Regions from separate parts of the Streptomyces sp. NPDC007929 genome, predicted to be linked through region 1. Evidence: riboswitches for the same ligand, from Rfam matches in the RefSeq annotation. Region 1 holds a riboswitch; the other holds the start of a gene.
The links. A riboswitch is a leader RNA that binds a small molecule or an ion and turns the genes downstream of it on or off. The one in region 1 is predicted to bind S-adenosylmethionine.
Positions count from the first base shown of each region.

Region 2: another riboswitch for S-adenosylmethionine. It lies ahead of ACFZDE_RS32810 (aminotransferase class V-fold PLP-dependent enzyme); the one in region 1 lies ahead of thrC (threonine synthase).

Region 1 covers NZ_JBIBKD010000006.1:163,502-168,365, reverse strand. Annotated here, with positions in the region: gene groL (chaperonin GroEL) at 1-183, opposite strand, end outside; gene ACFZDE_RS21540 (cold-shock protein) at 516-719, opposite strand; gene ACFZDE_RS21535 (MoaD/ThiS family protein) at 1,166-1,441, opposite strand; gene thrC (threonine synthase) at 1,559-2,845, opposite strand; SAM riboswitch class I at 2,864-3,020, opposite strand; gene ACFZDE_RS21525 (glucosyl-3-phosphoglycerate synthase) at 3,201-4,145, shown strand; gene ACFZDE_RS21520 (trehalose-6-phosphate synthase) at 4,219-4,864, shown strand, end outside.
Region 2 covers NZ_JBIBKD010000011.1:289,244-294,107, forward strand. Annotated here, with positions in the region: gene ACFZDE_RS32805 (glycerate kinase) at 1-931, shown strand, start outside; gene ACFZDE_RS32810 (aminotransferase class V-fold PLP-dependent enzyme) at 886-2,253, opposite strand; SAM riboswitch class IV at 2,389-2,505, opposite strand; gene trpD (anthranilate phosphoribosyltransferase) at 2,581-3,645, opposite strand; gene ACFZDE_RS32820 (cytochrome b N-terminal domain-containing protein) at 3,814-4,864, opposite strand, start outside.

The sequences.
Region 1 (4,864 bases):
GAGCTCGATCTCCTTGGCGATGGAGACACCATCGTTGGTGATCGTGGGCGCGCCCCACTTCTTCTCGAGGACGACGTTGCGGCCCTTGGGGCCGAGCGTCACCTTGACGGCGTCCGCGAGCTGGTTCATGCCGCGCTCGAGGCCGCGCCGCGCCTCCTCGTCGAACGCGATGATCTTGGCCATGTGAAGTGGTCCCTCCAGGACTGGGGGTGATTACTTCGGACCGCGCCCGCGCCCGCGACGGACGGCTCGCTTGCCTTGTGGTTCCTTCCCCACCCGGCCTGCGGGCCTCACCGACCCGGTCCTTACGTTGTCACTCTCACCTTCAGAGTGCTAACGCAATGATTAGCACTCGACCCCTGCGAGTGCAAGCGCCTCCCGGGGATCGGGCGGGGGCGTCAGCCGCCCGCGAACACTGTCCCGCGGGGTGTTCGAGCATGCGGAAGGGCCCGCACCCCGGGGGGTACGGGCCCTTCTGAGAAGACCGGTGCTGATGCGTTGGTCGTGGTGCGCGTTCAGGCAGAGACGCGAACCATGTCGGCCTGCGGTCCCTTCTGGCCCTGCGAGATCTCGAACTCGACCCGCTGGCCCTCTTCAAGGGTGCGGTAGCCGTCCATCTGAATCGCGCTGTAGTGGACGAAAACATCCGCACCACCGTCGACCGCGATGAAGCCGTACCCCTTCTCCGCGTTGAACCACTTGACGGTGCCCTGAGCCATGCCTAACTCCCCTATTACTGGCCCTTGCACAGATCCACACTTCGCGGACCCGGGTCAGACCTCACCCCCCACGGTTGGGGGCGTGCGCCGGAACGCGTCGACCGCGGCTGAATGTATCTGTCCAACTGCCGTCTGCAACAGGTCAATCGGACGAGAATTCTGGACGCGCCGGGTCCGGAATGTGGGGAGAATTCGCCCGAGTTCAGGGCAAGTCGGGCCACACAAAGGGAACAAAAGCCGCAAAAGATGCGCACACTTTGGCTACATCTTGTCGGGCTCGCAGCGGGAATTCAGGGTTCCGATCAGGGGATCGGGACCGCGTTCCCCAACTGTACCGCGCTCAATCACGCAGAATTGCCCCCTCCGCTTCTCTCACGGAGGGGGCAATTCGATGAACTCTCAGTGACGGCCGTTACCGAAGGTAATGATCAAGCCGTCCGACCGGTTCAGCCGCCGGCGACGGCGGGAATGATCGACACACCGGCACCGTCGGGCGTGGCCGTCTCCAGCCCCTGCTCGAACCGCACGTCGTCGTCGTTGACGTACACGTTGACGAACCGGCGCAACTTGCCCTGGTCGTCCAGCACCCGGGCGGCGATCCCGGTGTGGTTCTTCTCCAGATCGGCGATGACCTCGCCGAGGGTCCCACCATCGGCGGACACCTCAGCCTGGCCGCCGGTGTAGGTGCGCAGGATCGTGGGGATGCGAACGGTGACGCTCATATCTTCAAAACCTCCGGGTTGGGTGACGCACCTGCTCTTAGGGGCGCGGGGCTGTGTCGATTTGCGGCTCCGCCGCGCGGGCGCGACCAGCCCCCACCGGCCCGCAGCGAACGACGATCAGACGAGCCCGGCTTCCCGGAACGAGTCCAGGTTGGGCCGAATCGTCGCAGTGAGCCCGGTACCCGCCACCGCGTCCAGCGTCTTCAGCCCATCACCCGTGTTCAGCACCACGGTCGTCAACGACGGGTCGAGCAGCCCGCTCTCGATCAGCTTCTTGGCGACACCCACGGTCACACCACCGGCGGTCTCCGCAAAGATCCCCTCGGTCCGCGCGAGCAACTTGATCGCATCGACGACCTGCTCGTCGTTCACGTCCTCCACCGCCCCACCGGTCCGCCGCGCGATGTCCAGCACGTACGGCCCGTCCGCGGGATTCCCGATCGCCAGCGACTTGGCGATCGTGTTCGGCTTCTGCGGGCGCACCACGTCATGCCCGGCCTTGTAGGCGACGGACACCGGCGAGCACCCCTCGGCCTGCGCACCGAAGATCTTGTACGGCTTGTCCTCGACCAGACCGAGCTTGATCAGCTCCTGGAGCCCCTTGTCGATCTTCGTCAGCTGCGAGCCGGAGGCGATCGGCACGACCAGCTGGTCGGGGAGCTTCCAGCCGAGCTGCTCGCAGATCTCGTACGCGAGGGTCTTGGAGCCCTCGGCGTAGTACGGCCGCAGGTTGACGTTGACGAAGCCCCAGCCCTCGCCGGCCGGGTCGCCGATCAGCTCGGAGCAGAAGCGGTTCACGTCGTCGTAGTTGCCCTCGATGCCGACGAGCTCGCCGCCGTAGACCGCGGCCATGACGACCTTGCCCTGCTCCAGGTCGTGCGGGATGAACACGCAGGAGCGGAACCCGGCGCGGGCCGCGGCGGCGCCCACCGCACCGGCCAGGTTGCCGGTGGAGGAGCAGGAGAGCGTGGTGAAGCCGAAGGCGCGCGCGGCCTCCAGGGCCTGGGCGACGACGCGGTCCTTGAAGGAGTGCGTGGGGTTGCCGGAGTCGTCCTTCACGAACAGCTTGCCGGCGTCGACGCCCAGCTCGCGCGCGAGGTTGTCGGCCTTGACGAGCTTGGTCCAGCCGGGGTTGATGTTCGGCTTGTCCGCGACGTCGGCCGGGACCGGCAGCAGCGGGGCGTAGCGCCAGATGTTCGCGGGTCCCGCTTCGATGCGCTTGCGGAGCTCTTCGGTGTCGTAGGCCGAGAAGTCGTAGGCGATCTCCAGCGGGCCGAAACACTCCTGGCACGCGAAGACCGGGCCGAGGGGCACACGGTGGCCGCACTCGCGGCAGCTGAGCGCGGCGGCGGGGCCGAGGTCTACGGTGGATTCAGTGGTGCTTGCAACAGTCTGCGCAGCCATGTGAGGCGAGGCCCTTTCTCCTCATCTTCCTCACGACGCATCTCGCCGTGAGACGGATTTGGCACCTTCCCGAGCCGGGAGCCTCGCGCTGGTGGTCGACAGTGACCTACGAGTACCGACTGGAGGGTTGCCGGGGCTTCATCGGGCCGTTTCCCTCTGCCCCTCTGGATGAGCTGTATGTGGTTGTAGGCGGCGGGTGACCCCGGACATGCGATGGTCATCCGCGTTGTTCAAGACTGTAACCGACGACCCGGACAGTTGAGATAGTCGTCCGAACCGCGAGATGACTGTACCCGTCAGCCGCTACGGCGGCGGGCAACCCGTCCCGCCGAGAGTACGCAGAGGAGCCGCCACGGTGCTGGAAGAAGTCGAGCGCTGGCTGAGCACCCGTTCCTGGTCAGCGAACGAGCGCCCGCTCCACCAGATCCTCGCCGCGAAGCAGCGCACGGGCCGGACGGTCAGCGTGGTGCTGCCCGCGCTCAACGAGGAGGCGACGGTCGGCGACATCGTCTCCGTCATCCGCCATGACCTGATGCGGCAGGTGCCGCTCGTCGACGAGGTGGTCGTCGTCGACTCCGGGTCCGCCGACCGCACCTCCGAGGTGGCCGCCGCCGCGGGCGCCCGGGTGGTGCACCGGGACGCGATACTCCCGCGCCTGCCCGCCGTGCCCGGCAAGGGCGAGGTGCTGTGGCGTTCGCTCCTGGTCACCCGCGGCGACATCGTCTGCTTCGTGGACGCGGACCTCAGGGACTTCTCGTCCGACTTCGTCTCCGGGATCGTGGGCCCGCTGCTGACGGATCCGGACGTGGAGCTGGTGAAGGCCATGTACGACCGCCCCCTCGGCGGCGCCGCCGGGCAGGGCGGCCGGGTCACCGAGCTGATGGCGCGCCCGCTGCTGAACATGCACTGGCCGCAGCTGGCCGGTTTCGTGCAGCCGCTGGGCGGCGAGTACGCGGCCCGCCGCTCCCTGCTGGAGCAGCTGCCCTTCCCCGTCGGGTACGGCGTGGAGCTGGGCATGCTGGTGGACGCCCTGCACCTGGTGGGCCTGGACGCCCTCGCCCAGGTGGACGTGGGGGTGCGCAAGCACCGGCACCAGGACGGGCAGGCGCTGGGCCGGATGGCCGCCGCGATCTACCGCACGGCCCAGCTGCGGCTGGCCCGCGGGCATCTGATCCGGCCGTCCCTGACGCAGTTCGAGCGAGGCGAGGACGGCTTCGAGCCGCGGACGTACTCCGTGGACACCGAGGAGCGTCCGCCGATGGTGGACATCGCCGAGTACCAGGCGCGGAAAGCGGCCTGACCGGGACGGTTTTCGGCCGGACGCGGCAGATCCGCACGTTTGAGCGTTCGGGGGCCGGGCTAGGTTGAGGCTTATGTCTTCGACGAACGGTGCTGCGCAGGTGCTGGTGGCCTCCAACCGGGGTCCCGTCTCGTACACGGTGGGCGAGGACGGCTCGCTGGAGGCCAAACGGGGCGGTGGCGGGCTGGTCTCCGGGCTCTCCGCGATCGGCTCGGACGCGGACGCGCTGTGGGTGTGCTCGGCGCTGTCCGACGGCGACCGCGAGGCCGTACGGCGCGGGATCGGCGAGGACGGCGTGCGGATGCTGGACATCCCGGCCGACGTGCACGCCGACGCGTACAACGGCATCGCCAACTCGGTCCTGTGGTTCGTGCACCACATGCTCTACCAGACACCCCTGGAGCCGGTCTTCGACGCGGAGTTCCGGCGGCAGTGGGCGTCCTACGAGGCGTACAACCGGGCGTTCGCCGAGGCGCTGGCCGAGGAGGCCGGGCAGGGCGCGGCGGTCGTGGTGCAGGACTACCACCTGACGCTGGTGCCGGGCATGCTCCGCGAGCTGCGGCCCGACCTGCGCATCGGGCACTTCTCGCACACGCCGTGGGCGCCGCCCGAGTACTTCCGGATGCTGCCGGACGACGTGGCCGGGCAGGTGCTGCGCGGCATGCTCGGCGCGGACCGCCTCGGCTTCCTCACCGAACGCTGGGCGGAGGCGTTCACCG
Region 2 (4,864 bases), on a different contig from region 1:
CGTGGTGGAGATGGCGGCGGTCGCCGGCCTCTCGCTCGTCCCGCGCGGCCTGCGCGACCCGGGCGTCACGACCACGTACGGCGTCGGCGAGCTGATCCGCGCCGCCCTCGACACGGGCGTGCGGCGGATCCTGGTCGGCTGCGGCGACTCGGGCACCTCGGACGGGGGCGCGGGCGCCCTCCAGGCGCTCGGGGCGCGGCTGCTGGACGCCGAGGGGCGCGAACTCCCCCACGGCGGCCGGGCGCTGACGCGCCTGCACCGCGTCGACCACACCGGCCTCGACCCCCGGCTGGCGGAGGTGGAGCTGCTCGTCGCCTGCAACCCGTACAACGTGCTGTGCGGTGAGCGGGGCGTGGCCCGGGTCTTCGGGCCGCAGAAGGGCGCGACGCCCGCGCAGGTGGAGGAGCTGTCGGCGGCCCTGGAGAACTGGGCGTTCGTCCTCACCCGCGACGCCGCCGTACCGGGCGGCGACCTGCGCTCAGGGCCCGGTACGGGAGCCTCCGGCGGTCTGGGGGCGGGGCTTGCCGCCCTGGGCGCGCGGCTGCTCCCCCGCTTCGACGTGCTGCTGGACCACCTCGACCTGGACGCCCGGCTGGCCCGTGCCGACCTGGTCGTCACCGCCGAAGGGGCCCTGGACCACCAGACGCCGCGCGGCAAGGTCCCCGCCGAGGTGGCCCGCCGCGCCAAGCTGCACGGCCGGCCCGTCCTCGCCCTGGCCGGGACACTCGGCGAGGGCGCGGGCGACGTGCCGGGCGTGGACGCCTGTCACGGCATCCTGCCCGCCCCGATGGAGCTTGCCGAGGCCCTGCTGCGCGCGAGCGAACTCCTCACGGACGCCACCGAACGGGCCCTGCGGATGATCGTCCTGGGCGCCCGGCTGCCGGCTCAGGCGGAGGTGTCCGGCACGCAGCGCCCGTCCTCCGTGCGGTAGTTCCACTTCGCCCCGTCCGACACGAGCTCCTTCACGGCCCGCACGAAGCGCTCCACGTGCTCGTCCGGCGTGCCGGCGCCGAAGCTGACCCGGATGGCGTTGAGCGACTTCTCCCCGGGCGCGGCCTCCGGCGCCCCGCACTCCCCCTGCGTCTGCGGGTCGCTGCCGAGCAGGGTGCGCAGCAGCGGGTGGGCGCAGAACAGCCCGTCGCGTACGCCGATGCCGTACTCGGCGGACAGGGCGGCGGCGAAGTGGGAGCTGTTCCAGCCCTCGACGACGAAGGAGAGCACCCCGACGCGTGGCGCCTCGTCCCCGAAGAGGGACAGGAACCGCACCTCGGGGACGTCGGCGAGGCCGTCGCGCACCACCTGGACCAGGTGCTGCTCACGGGCGACGAGGGCGTCGAAGCCGGCCTCGGTCAGCGCCTTGCAGGCCGAGGCGAGGGCGTAGGCGCCGATGACGTTCGGTGACCCGGCCTCGTGGCGGACGGCGCTGTCGTGCCACTCCACGTCCACTGCGCCGTCCTGGCGCCGGCCGACCTTGCGGCTGGCGCCGCCGCCCGCGAGGTACGGCTCGGCCGCGCGCAGCCAGTCGGCCCGCCCGGCCAGGACGCCCGAGCCGAAGGGCGCGTACAGCTTGTGCCCGGAGAAGGCGACCCAGTCGACGTCGAGGCCGGCGACGGAGACCTGGTGGTGCGGGGCCAGCTGGGCGGCGTCCAGGACGATGCGCGCACCGTGGGCGTGCGCGGCCGCCGTGAGCTCCCGCACGGGCCACAGTTCACCGGTGACGTTCGAGGCGCCGGTGACACACACGAGGGCGGGGCCGTGCGGGTCGCGGTCGGCGAGGGCGCGCTCCAGGGTCTCGACGGCCTCGCGGGGGCTGCGCGGCGCGTCGAGGTAGGTCACCCCGGCGCCGCGCCAGGGCAGCAGGGCGGCGTGGTGCTCGGTCTCGAAGACGAAGACCTGGCAGTCGGCGGGGAGCGCGGCGGCGAGGAGGTTGAGGGAGTCGGTGGTGGACCGGGTGAACACGACCTGGTCGTCCTCGCGGCAGTCGAGGAACTCCGCGACGGTCCGGCGGGCGTTCTCGAACAGCTCGGTGGAGAGCTGGGAGAGGTACCCGGCGCCGCGGTGGACGCTGCCGTAGTACGGCGCGTAGGCGGCGACGTCGTCCCAGACCCGCTGGAGCGCCGGGGCGCTGGCGGCGTAGTCGAGGGCGGCGTAGGTGACCTCACCGCCGGTCACGAGCGGCACGGTGACATCCCGCCCCAGAACGGGCAGCGGGGCACAAACGGACCGGTCGGCGGCAAGGGTGGAGACAGACATGGCGGAACTCCCGTGAAGGCAGGTGGAATCCACCCGCGAGCGCGTACGGCTCAAGCGGGGGAAGGAAGGGGAAAGGGGGTGCGGAGGCGGGGCTCTGCGGCCCTATCGCATTCGCTGGTTCACGGAAGACTCCTCGTCACGCGCTTGCCACAGACCTCGCTGCCTGCGGCCCGGTCTTCACCCGGGGCACCCCGCCACGGACGGAGGGTTGCCGGACAGTCGGCCGGGGCCTTGTGACTGTCACTCATGACCTGATCAGGAACGTACGCGAAGAGATCGGCGTCCCGCAACCCGAGTCCGGATCGCGGGACGCCGTCCGGTGGTTCCCTACCGGTTGCTCGCGGCCACCCAGCGCTCCAGCGTGCGCTTGGCCGCGCCCGAGTCGATCGACTCGGCCGCCTTCACCATCGCGGCGCGGATCTGCTCGGCCAGCGGCGCGTCCGTCGGCTCCAGGGCCACCAGGGCCGCCGCCGAGTTCAGCACCACCGCGTCCCGCACCGGCCCCGTCTCGCCGTCCAGGAGGCGCCGTGCGACCTCGGCGTTGTACGAGGCGTCGGCGCCGCGCAGGGCCTCCACGGGGACCAGTTCGAGGCCCACGTCACGCGGGTCGAAGGCCTCCTCGGTGACCGTGCCGTTCCGGACGATCCACACCCGGGAGGTGGCCGTGGTGGTCAGCTCGTCCAGACCGTCGTCGCCCCGGAAGACCAGGGAGGAGTTGCCGCGCTCGGCGAAGACGCCCGCGACGATCGGCGCCATGCGCGGGTCCGCGACGCCGACGGCCTGGGAGCGGACCCGGGCCGGGTTGGTGAGCGGACCGAGGGCGTTGAAGACCGTGCGGATGCCCAACTGGCCGCGGGCGGCGCCCGCGTGCCGCAGCGCCGGGTGGAACTTCACCGCGAAGCAGAAGGTGATCCCGGCCTCCTCGGCGACCTCCGTCACCCGGTGCAGGGGCAGCTCCAGGTTGACGCCGAGCTTCTCCAGCACGTCGGAGGCCCCGGACGCCGAGGACGCGGCGCGGTTGCCGTGCTTGACGACCTTGGCACCGGTGCCGGCGACGACGATCGAGGACATCGTGGAGATGTTGACGGTCTTGGCGCCGTCACCGCCCGTGCCGACGATGTCGACCGTCGCCCCGGGCACCTCGATGACGTTGGCGTGCTCGTACATCGTGCGCACCAGGCCGTTGATCTCCTCGACGGTCTCGCCCTTGGCGCGCAGGGCCACGACGAACCCGGCGATCTGCGCCTCGGTCGCCTCTGCGCGCATGATCCGGTCCATCGCCCAGGCGGTGTCGTCGGCGCTCAGGTGCCTGCCGTCCAGCAGGCCGTTCAGCAGCAGGGGCCAGGAGCGGCCCGCCGCGGTGTCGCCTCCAGCGGGGGTCACAGCGCTCATAAGCCGCTCCAGGGTCAGGCGTCCCGTACTGCGGGACGAGAGTCTCAACGGGGTCCACCCTATCCAGCCCGGGACACGGCGAAGGGCCCCGTCCGGCTGGGGGCACCCCCTGCTCTTTTGAGCTTGGGGGACGGACGGGGCCCTTCGTGTGGCGTGGCGAAGCAGTGATCAGTGGTGGCCGTGGCCGCTCGTGATCTCCCGGTACTCCTCGGCGGTGGGCTTCGGGATCTGGGCACCCTCGCCGTAGTAGGCGTCGCTGAGCTTGGCGCGCAGCTTCTCGGAGCCCTTCACCTTGCGCTCGACACCGTTCTCGTCGACCGTCGGGCCGATCTCGGCCGGCTTGTACTGCTCGTGCGCCGTGAGCGTGTACATCTGCTCCTGGCTGAGCGGCTCGTGCACCTCGATGAACTCACCGTGCGGCAGGCGCTTGATGATGCCCGACTCGCGGCCGTGCAGCACCTTCTCCTTGTCCCGGCGCTGCAGGCCGAGGCAGATGCGCTTGGTGATCACGAAGGCGATGACCGGTCCGAGGAAGAACCCGATCCGGACGAACCAGGTGACCGAGTTGATCGACAGATGGAAGTGCGTGGCGACGATGTCGTTGCCACCGCCGATCAGCATGATGATGTACCCGGTCACCCACGCGACACCGACACCGGTACGGGTCGGGGCGTTGCGCGGACGGTCCAGGATGTGGTGCTCGCGCTTGTCCCCGGTGACCCAGGACTCGATGAACGGGTACAGGGCGATGATCCCGAGGAACACACCGAACAGCACCAGCGGGATGAACACGCCCAGGACGAGGGTGTGACCCCAGAGGTTGATCTCCCAGCCGGGCATCGCCCGGATGAGGCCCTCGGCGAAGCCCATGTACCAGTCGGGCTGGGCACCGGTCGACACCTGGTCGGGCCGGTAGGGGCCCAGGACCCAGATCGGGTTGATCGTCGCGATGCCGGCGAGGGCCGAGATGGCACCGAAGACCAGGAAGAAGAAGCCTCCGGCCTTGGCCATGTAGACCGGCAGCAGCGGCATGCCGACGACGTTCTTGTTGGTCCGGCCGGGACCCGCGAACTGGGTGTGCTTGTGGTAGAAGACCAGGATCAGGTGGCCGACCACGAGCCCGAGCATGATGCCCGGCAGCAGCAGGATGTGGATCGAGTAGAACCGGGCGACGAAGTCGGTACCCGGGAACTCCCCGCCGAACAGGAACATCGAGATG